4 regions of the Polaribacter sejongensis genome follow, and region 3 is predicted to be linked to each of the others. Evidence: riboswitches for the same ligand, from Rfam matches in the RefSeq annotation. Region 3 holds a riboswitch; each other region holds the start of a gene.
What was found. Region 3 has a riboswitch for cobalamin ahead of nrdG (anaerobic ribonucleoside-triphosphate reductase activating protein). Riboswitches for the same ligand answer to the same signal wherever they lie in the genome.
Positions count from the first base shown of each region.

Region 1: another riboswitch for cobalamin. It lies ahead of WHD08_RS03150 (TonB-dependent receptor plug domain-containing protein); the one in region 3 lies ahead of nrdG (anaerobic ribonucleoside-triphosphate reductase activating protein).
Region 2: another riboswitch for cobalamin. It lies ahead of WHD08_RS12020 (DUF5074 domain-containing protein); the one in region 3 lies ahead of nrdG (anaerobic ribonucleoside-triphosphate reductase activating protein).
Region 4: another riboswitch for cobalamin. It lies ahead of WHD08_RS14285 (TonB-dependent receptor); the one in region 3 lies ahead of nrdG (anaerobic ribonucleoside-triphosphate reductase activating protein).

Region 1 is NZ_CP150667.1:816,207-820,063, reverse strand. It holds gene WHD08_RS03160 (ABC transporter substrate-binding protein) at 1-144, opposite strand, end outside; gene WHD08_RS03155 (GMP reductase) at 144-1,181, opposite strand; cobalamin riboswitch at 1,257-1,502, shown strand; gene WHD08_RS03150 (TonB-dependent receptor plug domain-containing protein) at 1,641-3,578, shown strand; gene WHD08_RS03145 (hypothetical protein) at 3,643-3,857, opposite strand, start outside.
Region 2 is NZ_CP150667.1:2,849,165-2,853,021, forward strand. It holds gene WHD08_RS12015 (alpha/beta hydrolase family protein) at 1-484, shown strand, start outside; gene WHD08_RS12020 (DUF5074 domain-containing protein) at 529-1,596, opposite strand; cobalamin riboswitch at 1,717-1,924, opposite strand; gene WHD08_RS12025 (S41 family peptidase) at 2,535-3,857, opposite strand, start outside.
Region 3 is NZ_CP150667.1:1,612,819-1,616,675, forward strand. It holds gene cysS (cysteine--tRNA ligase) at 1-1,430, opposite strand, end outside; cobalamin riboswitch at 1,688-1,885, shown strand; gene nrdG (anaerobic ribonucleoside-triphosphate reductase activating protein) at 2,004-2,456, shown strand; gene nrdD (anaerobic ribonucleoside-triphosphate reductase) at 2,460-3,857, shown strand, end outside.
Region 4 is NZ_CP150667.1:3,442,028-3,445,884, forward strand. It holds gene WHD08_RS14275 (Ig-like domain-containing protein) at 1-503, opposite strand, end outside; gene WHD08_RS14280 (response regulator transcription factor) at 694-1,362, shown strand; cobalamin riboswitch at 1,991-2,177, shown strand; gene WHD08_RS14285 (TonB-dependent receptor) at 2,278-3,857, shown strand, end outside.

The sequences.
Region 1 (3,857 bases), 800 kb from region 3:
ATTATCCTCTACAATGTCAAACCCCTTAGCGTATTTAATACTACTTTCTGTTTGTGTATGATTATCAACTTTAACAGTCTCTTTCTTACAAGAAACGGTTATCAATAAAAATAATAAAATAGGAATTAACTTTATGTTTTTCATTATGAATATACTTGATTTTCTTGTTCTTGAACTCTAATAAAAGTAGTTCTTTTAGTCAATTCTTTCAGCCTGCTTGCACCAACATATGTACATGTAGATCTAATTCCGCCTAAAATATCTATAACAGTATCATCTACATTTCCTCTGTAAGGAACTTCAACTGTTTTTCCTTCGGATGCTCTATAATTTGCAACACCACCAACATGTTTGTTCATGGCAGTTGTAGAACTCATTCCGTAAAAAGCTTTAAATTTTTCTCCATTTTTTTCAATCAGTTCACCACCGCTTTCTTCATGTCCAGCAAGCATGCCGCCTAGCATTACAAAATCTGCACTACCACCAAAAGCTTTAGAAAGGTCTCCAGGGATTTTACAACCTCCATCAGAAATAATTTGTCCGCCCATACCATGTGCTGCATCTGCACATTCTATAATAGCAGAAAGTTGCGGATAACCAACACCTGTTTTTACACGAGTTGTGCAAACAGAACCAGGACCAATACCTACTTTAATAATATCAGCGCCTGCCAATAATAATTCTTCTACCATTTCTCCAGTAACTACATTACCTGCAATAATTACTTTATTTGGGTGATCTTTACGCATTTTCTGAACAAAATTCACAAAATGTTCTGAGTAGCCGTTAGCAACGTCAACACAGATAAAGTTTATTTGAGGAAATTCAGATAAAATTTCTTTTACCTTTACAGAGTCTTCTTTTCCTGTTCCTGTGCTAACTGCAATATTATTTAAAGTTTTTTCATCAGCATTTGTAGCAAATACTCTCCATTCTTCTATAGAATAATGTTTATGGATTGCAGTAAAAAGGCCATGTTTTGCAAGTGCTTTTGCCATTTCAAAAGTACCAACAGTGTCCATATTTGCAGCCATTATAGGAATCCCTTTCCATACAACATCACTGTGTAAAAAAGTAAATTCTCTTTCTAAACTTACTTGTGACCTCGATTTTAATGTAGATCGTTTTGGGCGAATCATTACATCTTTAAAACCTAACTTTAATTCATTTTCTATTCTCATTTCTATCAAAATTATCAATCCTTAAAGGTATAAAATTTGGAAACGAATTAATTAGATTGTTCATAAGAATGCATATATATTTGCAACGATTTTGGTTTTGATGTAGAAATAATTTACATCGAATTAAAAGGGAATCTGGTTGAAATCCAGAACTGTTCCCGCAACTGTAAGTTTATACTAAGCTTGTGCTGAGTTTATTTCAGCATCATTTAGTACCTCTTTAGAGGATGTTATTAATTCTTTTACCACTGACATTTTTTTGTTGGGAAGGTATAATAACATAAAACGAGTCAGGAAACCTGCCATAAATCACGAGTTTAAAACTTTCGGGATAAAGGTTTATGTACTAATTCTATTTTGTACACAAATTTACCTGATTTATTTAGATTCCTTGTTTAACAAGGAGTAATCTTTATTGTTTTCTTGTAAAAGAAGAAGACTTAAATTAAATCATTAAAAATGAAAAAACAATTATTAATTGTTGGTGTTTTGGCATGTAGTTTTGCTAGCACAAATCTTTTTGCACAGCAAAAAGAAAAAGTAGAGGCTTTAGATGAAGTTGTTGTTACAGCAACAAAATTCAATCTAAAAAAAGAGAATACTGGTAAGGTAATTCAGAAAATTACTCAAAAAGAATTGCAACAAAATGCTGGTAAAAATGTTATTGAAATCCTAAATAATGTTGTTGGTATTGATGTTAGAGGTGTAAATTCTAATGCATCAGAACCAAGAAGTATTAATATTAGAGGAGGAAGAAATAGGCAAGTTTTAGTTTTAATTGATGGTGTGCCAGTTACAGATCAATCTGCAATTAATCAACAATTCGATTTACGTTTATTAGCCGTTAGTCAAATAGAGTCTATTGAAATTTTAAAAGGAGCATCATCTACATTATATGGTTCTGGAGCAGCTACTGCAGTTATTAATGTTGTTTTAAAGAAAGCATCAGAAGATAAAATTTCTGGTTCTTTTGAAACAAGTGTTGGTACAAATAATACCGCAAATGTTAAAGGAAGCGGATTATCTGATAACAACCAAAACGTAAGTTTAAACGGTACTTTAGGGAAACTTAATTTCTTAGGTTCTTTTAGTATTACTGGAACAGACGGAATGTCTGCTGCAAAAAGTAAAACAAATGCTGTTTATGAAAATGATAGTTTTTACAGTAAAAATGCATTGTTAAAATTAGGTTATGCAGTAAATGATCAATTTTCTATAGAGACTTTCTTAAATTATGATAATTTTGATTATGATTTTGACGCAGGGGCTTTTTCTGATAGCGATGTAAATACAGGAGATCAAGAGCAGTTTAGAGTTGGTGTAAAACCAAAATACACTTATAATAAAGGAGAAGTTTACTTATTAGCTTCTGCAAATGTGGTAGAAAGAAATTTAGAGCAATTCAATTCTTTTGCGGGTACTTTAGACAACTACGAATTTGTTGGTAGAAGTGTAAATTTAGATTTAGTAAATAGATATGATTTTAAGGATGGTAAAATTCAATTAATTACAGGTTTAAATTATCAAATTCACAGTAATAATACAGTTACTCCTTTTGCAGAAATTGAAAAAGGAATTGCAAATTTTAATACTGTAGATCCTTATGCAAGTGTAGTGTATATAACAGATTTTGGTTTAAGTGCCAATGTAGGTGGACGATTAAATATTCATAATGTATATGGTAATCATGCAGTTTATGACGGGAATCTTGCGTACTCAGTTTTAAAGAATGAAAATGCTTCTATTAAATTATTAACTTCTTATAGTACAGCTTTTATTACACCAAGTTTGTATCAATTATATGATGGTTTTTCTGGTAATTTAGATTTAAAACCAGAATCTAATGAAACTTTTGAAGCAGGTTTTGATGTAAATTATAAAGATTGGCTTCAGTTTGATGTGGTTTATTTTAATAGAAAAGAAGAAGATGCAATTATTTATGATAATGCTACCTACAAATATGGTAATGGTTCTTCTGATGCAAATGGTTTGGAAATAAATACCAATATTACGCCTCTTAAATTTTTAACTGTTAACGCTTCTTATACATATGTAGATAAAGATAATACAGAAGATTTTAACGATTATATTCCTGCAAATAAATTTGTAGCTGGTTTAGATGTAAATGCTTTTACAAATACATTCTTTAATATTACTTATAAAAATGTAGGTGATAGAAGTATTTTTGATAGGTATGGTTCTTTTGGAACTGCTGGAGAAGATGTTACTTTAGAAAGTTACCAAGTATTAGATTTTGCTGCTAATTATAAATTATTAGAAGATACTGTAACTTTATTTGGTGGAGTTACAAATATTTTAAACGAAGATTACGATGATATTTTAGGGTTTTCTACACGTGGTAGAAACTTTAAATTAGGAGTAAGACTTCAGTTTTAATAAAGGGAAATTTGCTATTTTCGAAAAGAGGAAGAAGACCATCTATTTTAGATGGTCTTTTTTTTTACAATATTTTTTTTACTTCATTTTTAATAAAACTAATAGCGGTATCTGTTGGTGGTAATGTTTTAGAGTAGTCTATAATTACCTTTTCGCGCAATTCATTAGCTGTTTTTGCCGTTTCTGCAACTTGTCTTAATTTATTAATAATAGTATTTTTTGTAGCTACAACTGCTGTCCAGGTATCATCTGTAATATACATTTGCTGCACTAAATTGT
Region 2 (3,857 bases), 1.2 Mb from region 3:
TTCAATAATCGGACATAGTAGAGGTGGCGGAATTGTATTGCTAAAAGCAAATGAAGATGCAAGAGTAAAAAAAGTAATTTCCTTAGCTGCAGTGTGCGATTTTGGCTCTAGAAGCTCAACCATTGGCGATTTAGAGAACTGGAAAAAAACAGGTGTTAAATACGTTTTAAATGGACGAACAAAACAGAATATGCCGCATTTCTATCAGTTTTATTTAGATTTTAAAGAAAACGAAGAGCGTTTAAATATTCAGAAAGCGGTAGAAAATTTAAAAATTCCACAGTTAATAATTCACGGAGATAAAGATACCTCTGTTTCTATAGATGAAGGTAAAAATATACATTCTTGGAATGCTGAAAGTCAATTTGAAGTTATTAAAAATGCAGATCATGTTTTTAATGTTTCTCATCCTTGGAAAAAAGAAAACATGTCTAAAGAATTAGAAGAGGTAACTGAAAATTGTATCGATTTTTTGAAAAAATAAATCTACAAAGTATTTCCTTGTAGATTTATTTTAGGGTACTTGTTTTAGATTTCAAACTCTTTAGCAGAAAAGTAAATATCTATTGGAGAAGCTCCTACGTTATCTACCGTTTTTGCTACCGTTTTATCGGCGTTATAAATTACTAAACCACTATTATCTGGATCTATAAAATCCTTTAAACCGATAACGTAAACTTGTTTCGTATTTGGGTGTTGTTTTACAACTGTGTTAAATGCAATTCCGTCGTTAATTGGTGCTGCAAACTCTTCAATTACTTTGGTTTCTGTATTAAAAGTGTAAATTTTTCCAGATGCAGATTCAGACCAAAAAGCATTCACACTTTCTGAGTTCATTGTTAAAATACTGTTTGTATATAAATTAATAACATCATCTGTAACAGTTACTGTTTCGTTAATAGAATAGTCTGCATTTAGTTTTGTAAAGGTGGCAGCTGTGGCTCTTTTTTCTTTTGCTACCCAAATAGTTTCGTTTTTATCTTTTAAAAGTCCAGAAATACTATCATCAAAAGTTATTACAGAAGTAAACTCTTTAGTAGTCATATTCATTACAACTAATTCCTTTCCATCTGCAATTAACACATTTTCTGCATCTACAATTAGTGCAGCATTGTTAAAAAGAATTTCATTAGAAACCTCACTTATAGCATCACCAATACCAGTAGTAGTATTTACATGGCAAAGATTGTAATTTCTACTTCTTCCACTTCCAGAGGTATTAATTACCAAACCATCCGTGTTAGAATACATTTGTAAATAAGATGGAGAAGATACGTTAGAAGAAGTTATAGATTCTTCTACACTTAATGTTTCTAGGTTAACTTTAGAAATATATGATGGTCCATTTTGACTTACAATATATAGTTGATTATTATAGTTAGAAAAAGAGGTGCTTTCTGCATTTTCAGATACCGTAACGTTTGGTGTTGCAATTTGATTTTCGTCTAGAAATGTAAGTGCTGTTTTATCACTTTCTAGAGATAAGATAAAGGCATTATTGTAGGTTATTGGAGCTTCAGGAACTACATCTTTTTTAGTACAAGATACTGCAAATAATAAGCCAATTAAGGCTAATCTAGTTAGACAACTTTTCATTATGATTGATTTTAAAATTTTAAATAACAAAATAGGCAAGTTCTTACTCTTATTAAAAAGCGGAAAAACCATGTATATGACACGTATTTCTTTTTAACTTTTCTCCCGAAAGTTAAAAAAGACGAATATAATTTTTGGCAGGTCTCCTGGCTTGCATTTTGTTAAAACCTTCCCGTCTTTTGTAAAGACAGTGGTGTAAGAAATAACGATAATCTAATTAGACAATGCTTACAGTTGCGGGAACAGCTCAGGCTTAAAAAAACTACCTGATTCCCTTTTAATTTTAATTCAATTTATTGAATATAAAACCAAAAATTTATGATGCAAAAGTATCCCCTTTTTTCATTATAAAAAACTAATTTCAACAAATAATCTAGTGTATTTTTATGTCTTAGGAATTGCAATTTCCTTTTATAAGATAGTGAGATTTCTCAATCGCTAAAGAGCTTATTTTGAAGTCATAAAAATGAATGCAAAAAAAACACACAACTTGTCACTGTGAAGTATTTAGAAGTCTCATAGCAGTGATTTCACAAAATTAAACACCCAAATTGTCATTTCGACGCAAGGAGAAATCTCATAACAGTGATACTATAACAAAAAGCAATTTTATGAGATTTCTCTCTCCGTTCGAAATCACAAAATTGAACGCAAAAAACTTACAACTTGTCACTGCGAAGTATTGAGAAGCCTCATAACCGTGATACCACAAACATGAGCAAATCATGAGATTCCTCAATCGCTTGAAAAAAGCTCATTTCGGAATGACAAACTGTATGAAAAAACACCCAAATTGTCATTTCGACGTTAGGAGAAATCTCATAACAGTGATTCCAAAACAACAAATAATATTATGTGATTTCTCTCTACATTCTAAAAGACAAACAGTGTAAAACATTCAATATTGCTATTGTAAAACGATCAACTAAAACTACAAACTACTTCTCACTCTCCAATTCCAAAACCTTCTGAATCATTTTATCATCCTGGTGCATAATTCGGTAAAAGCCAACATCGCCAAAAAGCGTGTTTGCAATAGAAGCTTTTAGGTATTTTTTTAAGCTTTTTTTGGTTGTTAAAGAAGGTTTATAGGCATCTTTAATATCAGATAAATAAATATTAAAAACAGTATCATCTGTATCAAAATCAGTAATAAAACTATCTATTGTCCATTTTTGTAGCTTTTTTCTATTGTTATCAACATAATCAAAAGCAAAATCATTAATAGTATTAAAGTAATAACCATTCATGTAAGAAGTAGTGTCTATTGGTACAAAAACATCCGGAATAATTCCGCCACCACCGTAAACAACCTTTCCTTTAGGAGTGGTGTATTTTAAAGAATCTACTACTTTTATGCTGTCTTTACTTAGTAGTTCACCATTAGAAACTCTCTTTTGATAATCTGTATAATAATTCTTATTTCCTTTGTGGTCATAGGGTTTTTGAATAGATCTACCGGTTGGCGTATAATAACGAGCCGTTGTTAAACGCACAGCAGAACCATCGCCTAAATCCATTTCTATTTGTACCAAACCTTTACCAAAAGAACGTCTTCCAATAATAGTTCCTTTATCGTTATCTTGTAAAGCACCAGCTAAAATTTCTGATGCAGAAGCAGAGTTTTCATCAATTAAAACATACAAACCACCTTTTTCAAAATCACCTTTAGACGTTGCAAAAGATTCATCAATTTCGTTTTTATTGTTTTTGGTAAAAACAATCAGTTTATCATCTTCTAAAAATTCATCAATAATACTATTTGCAATGTCTATAAAACCACCACCATTGCCTCTAATGTCAAGAATTAAATCAGTCATTCCATCATCAATTAAGGTGTTTAATGCAGATTTAAATTCACTGTAAGTATTTCTTGCAAAACGATCTAATTTAATATAACCAACAGAATCGTTCACCATATATGCTAAATCAACACTTTTAATATTAACATTACCTCGAGTCACGGAAACGGTAAAAGTAGAATCGTTACTTTTTCTATAAATTTTAAGCGCAACCTTGGTGTTTGGTTTCCCTTTTAAATAACCAGGCACTTTATCGGTGTACATTTTTTTACCATACAAAGTATCTTTGTTAGCCATTAAAATTCGGTCTCCTGCCTTAATTCCGGCTTTTATACTTGGGCCACCTTTTATAGGTTGAATAACGGTAATTGAATCTTCAATCATTCTAAACTGAACGCCGATTCCTACAAAGTTACCTTGCATGTTTTCTGTAACCGCTTGCAGCTTTTCTTTAGGAAT
Region 3 (3,857 bases):
CCTAATGTAATTAGTTCATCTCTAATTTGGTCTGATAATGCCCAATCTTTATTTTCTCTGGCTTCTTTTCTTAGCTTTATTAGCAATTCTACAACTCCATTTATTTTTTCTGAATTGTCTTGAGAATTTTCATTCATCAACCCTAAAACATCAAAAACAAATGCATTAATTGTAGCTATAAATTCGGCTAAATCTTCTGCAGTTAAACTTGCTTTATGTTCTTTGATTTGATTGATAACCTTTACAGCTTCAAACAATTGTGGAATTAACATTGGTGTATTAAAATCGTCATTCATGGCAGCATAACAAGCTGTTTTCCATTCTTGAACATTAAAAGTAGATGTTTTTCCTGCTTCAATTTTATCTAAATAATTAACCGCTTCCATCAATTTAGAATGTCCTTTTTCAGACGCTTCTAAAGCATCACCAGAAAAATCTAAAATACTTCTGTAATTGGCTTGCATGTTAAAGAAACGAACAACACTTGCCGAAAATGGTTTTGGTAAAATGTTATTTTCTCCAGATAAAATTTCATTTGGTAAAATAAAGTTTCCTGTAGATTTTGCCATTCTCTGTCCGTTTAAAGAAAGCATATTTGTGTGCATCCAATAATTTACAGGAGTTACACCACTACATGTTTTAGATTGTGCGATTTCACATTCGTGATGTGGAAATTTTAAATCCATTCCACCTCCATGTATATCAAAACTTTCGCCTAAATATTTTGTACTCATTACAGAACATTCTAAATGCCAACCCGGAAAACCATCGCTCCAAGGAGAAGGCCAACGCATAATATGCTTTTCATCCGCTTTTTTCCAAAGTGCAAAATCTTGTGGGTTTTTCTTGTCAGATTGCCCGTCTAAAGTTCTGGTATTATTTAATAAATCTTCTACTTTTCTTCCTGAAAGAATTCCGTAATTTTCTTTTTTATTGTACTCGTGTACATCAAAATATACAGAACCATTTACTTCGTACCCAAACCCCTTATCAATAATTTCTTTAATCATTTCTATCTGCTCAACAATATGTCCGGTTGCAGTAGGCTCTATACTTGGTGGTAAAAAATTATAGTTTTTTAAAACATCATGAAAATCTACAGTATAACGCTGTACAACTTCCATCGGCTCAATTTGTTCTAAACGAGCTTTTACAGCAATTTTATCTTCACCTTCATCTGCATCGTTTTCTAAATGACCTGCATCGGTTATATTACGCACATAACGTACCTTGTAGCCTAAATGCAATAAATAACGATACACAACATCAAAGAACATAAAAGTTCTAACATTACCTAAATGTGCGTTGCTATAAACGGTTGGACCACAAACGTACATACCAACGTATCCGTCTGTTATAGATTTAAAATTCTCTTTTTTCTTTGTTAAAGAGTTGTATACTTTCAGTTGATTTTCTTTGTACAGTTCCATTAAATAAGTGACTAATTACAGCGGATAAAGATAGACACTTTAAAAAGAATGACGAAATGGAATTTGTTAGAAGTTTAATAAGATTTAAAGTTTGTCATAAAACCTATTTTTTTTCTTTATTCGGATAATATTCTAAAAAAAATAAAGTTAAATTTTAAAATAAAAACTATATAAACAACTAAGTCAACAAAAAAAAGCTGTTCATAAGTTTCTTAACAAGTTATTATCTGCTAGAGTAAAAGTAGTTAAATCATTTTTAAATTTGAATAGAATTTGGTTCTAATAACAGCTTTAGTTGTTATAATTAAAAGGGAAACAGGTGAAAAACCTGTACTGTTCCCGCAGCTGTAAGCTCTATTAAAGGTTGTTACATTCTTTGTCACTGTTTATTTCTAAAATGGGAAGACGTAAAAACTAGAGTAAGTCAGAAGACCTGCCAATTTCCTATTAGTCGAGCTTTCGGGATAAAGGTTATTGGCACGATGTATCTACTTATATCATTGGTTATCGTACCTTTTTGACACATTATTAACCATCAATAAATACATTTTATTGATTATAATTTTCGTGAACATGAATTACTCTAGTATTCAGGTTGTTTTGCAAGAAGTTCCTGGTGAAATCAGCATATGTTTTAGCATTTGTGGATGCCAGATTCGTTGTAAAGGCTGTCATTCCCCCATATTATGGAAAGAAGAAAACGGACAACAACTCTCTATCAAATTATACCAAAAAACATTACAAAAATACAAAGGGTTTGCAAGTTGTGTTTTATTTATGGGAGGCGAATGGCATCAAAAAGAACTTATTAATCACCTTAAATATGCACAAAAAGAAGGCTACAAAACCTGTCTATATACTGGTGAAAAAAGGATTGATAAAAACTTACAACAACACCTTACCTGGCTTAAAACTGGAAAATGGATCTCTAAAAAAGGAGGCTTAGAAAATCCTAATACAAATCAGCAATTTATAGACGTAAAAACAAATAATATATTAAATCATTTATTCTTAAAAAACTATTAAGCTATGATTCGCTTAACACAAAAACAGGTAGACCAAAAAATTAATTTTATCAGTAATTACATTAACGCTAACAATGCTGCAGATGGCTCTAAAATAGATGCCAACGCAAATGTTTCTTCAAAAAACATAGCCACAATGGAAGCTGAATTAAATAAAGACATCAATGTACAAGTAAATAGGCAGTTGGTGAAAAATAAAATTGAACAGTTGTTTAACAAGGAACTAGCTAATGAATATGTAAGACAAATAGAAGCTCATGAAATTTATGTACATGATGAAACTTCTTTAAAACCCTATTGCACTTCTATTAGCATGTATCCGTTTTTATTTGATGGATTGACAAAATTGGGCGGAGAAAGTAAAGCTCCTCAACACTTAGAGAGTTATTGTGGTGAATTTGTAAACCTTGTTTTTGCGGTAAGTTCTCAATTTGCAGGTGCTTTGGCAACTGTAGAATTTTTACTATATTTCGATTATTTTGCTAGAAAAGATTTTGGAAAAGATTACCTCTACACTAATACAAAAACGGTTTCTAACCACTTACAACATGCTGTTTACGCCATAAACCAACCTGCAGCTGCCAGAGGTTATCAATCTGTTTTCTGGAACATTTCTTTGTATGATGAAAAATATTTTGATAGCTTATTTGGTGAATTTGTTTTCCCTGACATGACAAAACCGCAATGGGAAAGCCTTAAAGAACTACAACAGTTCTTTATGAAATGGTTTAATAAAGAAAGAGAAAAAGCTGTTTTAACTTTTCCGGTAGTTACCGCTGCAATGTTAGTAAAAGAAGGCAAACCTGTAGATACCGAATTTGCAAATATGTGCGCCACAGAATTAAGCGAAGGAAATTCGTTTTTTATATATCAATCTGAAAGCGCAGATAGTTTAGCTTCTTGCTGCAGGCTAAGGAACGAAATTAGCGATAATACTTTTAGCTATTCTCTCGGTGCTGGAGGTGTTTCAACTGGCTCGATTAATGTGATTACTCTAAATATGAATCGCTTAATTCAACAAGGTAAAGATCTTAAAACCGAAATCAATAAAATTCAAAAATATCAAATTGCCTACAGAAAATTAATTGAAGAATATAAAAACGCAGGAATGCTTCCGGTTTATGATGCTGGTTTTATATCACTTGATAAACAGTTTTTAACTATCGGAATTAATGGAATGGTAGAAGCAGCAGAAAGTCAAGGAATAAAAGCAGAAAATACGCCAATCTATAAAGATTTTGTAGCAAAACAGCTCAAAATAATTTTCGAAGCAAACAAGGAAGCTAAAGTAACGTATGGTTACATGTTTAATACTGAGTTTGTCCCTGCTGAAAATTTAGGTGTAAAAAATGCAAAATGGGACAAAGAAGATGGCTTATTTGTACCCAGAGATTGTTATAAT
Region 4 (3,857 bases), 1.8 Mb from region 3:
CCTTCGTTAGAAACCGTAATAATAGAGGGGTTAGAGCTATTCCAAGATACTTTTAAATCTTCTATCTCTCCAAGTTCATTTGTAAAAGTTGAAGTGTATTGGTATGTTTTAGAGATAATTATCTCTTCAATAACATTATCTATTGTTAGTTTTTTATCAACAGCTATAACTTCTATATTGTTTTCGTTTGTAATAATACTTCCACTTTCAGTTGTTACAGAAGCTGTAATTACAGATGTTCCTATGGATAGTGCTGTAAGTAAGCCGGTGTTAGAAACAGATACAATGTTAGCATTGCTGCTGTTCCAATTAATTTGAGGAGTTGTTATTTCTCCTATATTATTAGTGTATTTTGTGTTGTATAGATGCGTATTTTTTATACCAAGTTCTGTAATGGAGTTGTTAAAACTTAATATTTCTGGTTGATTATCTGCGATAATATCATCTTCAATACAGCTATTAAAAATGAGTGAAAGGAATAGAATAAATTGTAAAGATCTCATTATTTTTATTTTAAATTCTGTCGTAGAAAAAAACGAATGTTTACAGTCCTCATTATAATAGTTAACTTTTTCTTAAAAAAAAGTACTTAACAATATGGAAACCCGTATAAAAACTAAAAAATGAAAAATTAAATTTGATATTGAATTAGTGAGGAGTTTAAAAGAAAATTTTCATTTTAAAAAGTAAAAAATGTTTCAAAAGGTTTTGGTCGCAGAAGACATAGATGTTATTAATAGCGGAATTAAAATAGCTTTAGAGGAAATAGGAATAAAAGATATAGATTTTGTTTCGTATTGTGATGATGCGTATTTTAAAATTAAAAGCGCTTATTTAAACAACGCTCCTTACCATCTAATTATTTCTGATTTGTCTTTTAAAAATGATGGAACTCCGCAAGAATTAAAGTCAGGAGAAGAGTTAATACATAAAACTAGGAAAGAATTTTCAGATTTAAAGATTATTGTTTTCTCTGTTGAAGATAAACCTTATAAAATTCAGCACTTGTATAAGAATCTAAAGATAGATGGCTATGTTTGGAAGAATAGAAACGGATTAAAAGAATTAAGGAATGCTATGCATAGAATTTATACTACAAATCAGTTTTATATTTCGCCAGAATTAAATACTACGGTTCATCCAAAGCAAGCTCTAGAGATTACTGATTTTGATGTTTTTTTAATAGCATCACTTTCTATGGGATCACTGCAAGAAGAAATAAGTAAAAGCCTGAGAAAAAAAGGGTGTTTTCCCTCTAGTATAAGTGCTATAGAAAAAAGGTTGAAATTTTTAAAGGAACATTTTAATGCAAGTAATCCAACGCATTTGGTTGCTATTGCTAAAGATTTTGGGTTAGTGTAATTCTTTTTTAAATATAAAACTGCTATTTACGGAAACCCGTAAAATTTATATGTTTTATTGGAATATATTTGAATAGTATTTAGAAAAGAAACTATTGAAAAGGAAAGAGTTCTAATTGAGAGCCTTACGGAAATCCGTGAGGCTTTTTTTAGAAACCTTGTTTTAAAAGTAGTAATCAGGTTTCTCTAAAGATTTTGATTTTTTTAGAAAACCAAAAAATAAATTGAAAGAAAAGTACAGTGGTTTTTTAGATACCATTTTATATATGAGTTTATTACAGCTTCATTTATTATAATTTTTGAGTATTTTAATATTGTTGGGGGACAGTGTTTTCAGTCATTAAGTTATTTTATTTGGAGTTGTTTTTTTTCTATAAGATATTTATACGGCTTTTAAATTTTGAAACTATTGATCTTTATCATAGTTTATATTTAAGTATTTTATTCTCTAAAGGGTATTTTCTGCCTTTCTAATTAGTCATTTTTTTTACTTCAACAAAGTAGCATTATTGATGCTTTTTATTCAAATTATTTGTGCTTTTTTTAGGTTTTAATCAATAGTGAGGTTGTTTAGAAATAAACAATAAAAGCGTGTTGTTTATTCCTGAAAAGTAGATAAATTTGTACTTTATTTTTTAACTAAGAATGGTTATCAAGTTTAAAAACTTGATATTAAAATGGGAATCTAGTTTAATTCTAGAACTGTCCCGCAGCTGTAAGCTCTAAAGTTGAAACCCGAATAGTCACTTTTCGAAAGAATGGGAAGACTGGGTGGAAGGAGTAAGTCAGAAGACCTGCCATTTTTTTAATAATTCATTAAGCTTTCGAGGATTGAAGCTAGAATTAGGAATCTGCATATCTATTATTTAGATACGTAGCACTTCTCTTATTCTATCCTCGTACGCAAAATTTAAGTATGAGGAATTCTTTTTTACATTCTTTTTGGGCTATATTTTTGATTATAGGATGCTGTAATTCAGGTGTTTTACATGCCCAAAAAATAGATTCTACAAAAGCAGTTCAGCTTAAGGAAATCTTTTTAATAACGAATAAAGAGAAGCTTAAAATACATTTTTCTCCAGTTACTGTTCAGACTTTAACGGGGAAAACTTTAAGTCGTTTAAGTAATGCTAGTGTTGCAGATGCTATTCGTTTTTTTAGCGGAGTTCAATTAAAAGATTATGGCGGAATTGGAGGAATAAAAACCATAAATGTGAGAGGAATGGGCTCACAACATACCGGAGTTTTTTATGATGGTGTTCAGCTTGGAAACGCACAAAACGGACAAATAGATTTAGGTAAATATTCTGTGCAAAACATGGAAGCTGTTTCATTGTATCAAGGGCAACGTTCAGATTTAGATCAATCTGCTAAATCGTATGCTTCTTCCAATAGTATTTATTTAAAGTCTAAAACTCCTCAATTTTCAGAAGGAAAAAAGGTGAATACAAATGTCAGTTTAAAAACAGGTTCGTTTGGTTTGGTAAATCCCTCTGCAGATGTAGATTTTAAGATAAATGAGCATTTAAGTGCTCGCCTTAGTACAGAATATCTCAATGCCAACGGAAAGTATAAGTTTAGATATACAAACGGAAGTTATGATACAATAGCAACACGTAATAATGCCGATATCGAATCTTTTAGGGCAGAAGCGTCTTTACATGGTTCGAATGGAATTAAGAATAATTGGAACGTGAAATTATATCACTATGATTCTGAACGTGGTTTACCTGGAGCCATCGTTGCCAATCGTTTTAAGCGTCCGCAACGTTTATGGGATCAAAATAATTTTCTACAAGGAGCATTTACGAAGCATGTAAACGACTCTTACTTTTTTGTGTTAAGAGGTAAATATGCGCATAATTATTCTCGTTACGTAGATCCAGAAATTATAAAAGTGGATGGAGAACTAGATAATAGATATACACAAGAAGAATATTATCTATCGATGGTAAATACGTTTCAGGTTTTACCTTTTTGGAAATTATCCTTGGCAACAGACTTACAAAAGAATACGATGGATGCGAATTTGTACAGATTTTCATATCCTAAAAGAATCACGCTTTTATCAGCTTTAGCTGCTGATTTTAATTTTGATAAAATCCACATTCAAGCAAGTCTTTTAAGTACAACGGTAGATGAAACTGTATTGTATTACGAAGCTGCAGAAGATTTGCAAAAGTACTCACCTACAATTATGATGAATTGGCAACCTTTTAATTCTAATAAATTTAGGATAAGGAGTTTTTATAAAGAAATTTTTAGACAACCCACTTTTAATGATTTGTATTATACGTTTATCGGAAATACTTTTTTAGACCCAGAAGATGCGACTCAGGTAAATTTGGGGTTTTCTTACCAAACGGACTTTAAAAAAACAGCATTTGATGTACAAACAGATGTGTATAAAATTTGGATAGACAACAAAATTGTTGCGATTCCTGGCGCTAATTTATTCCGTTGGTCTATGTTTAATTTAGGCAAAGTAGAAACAAC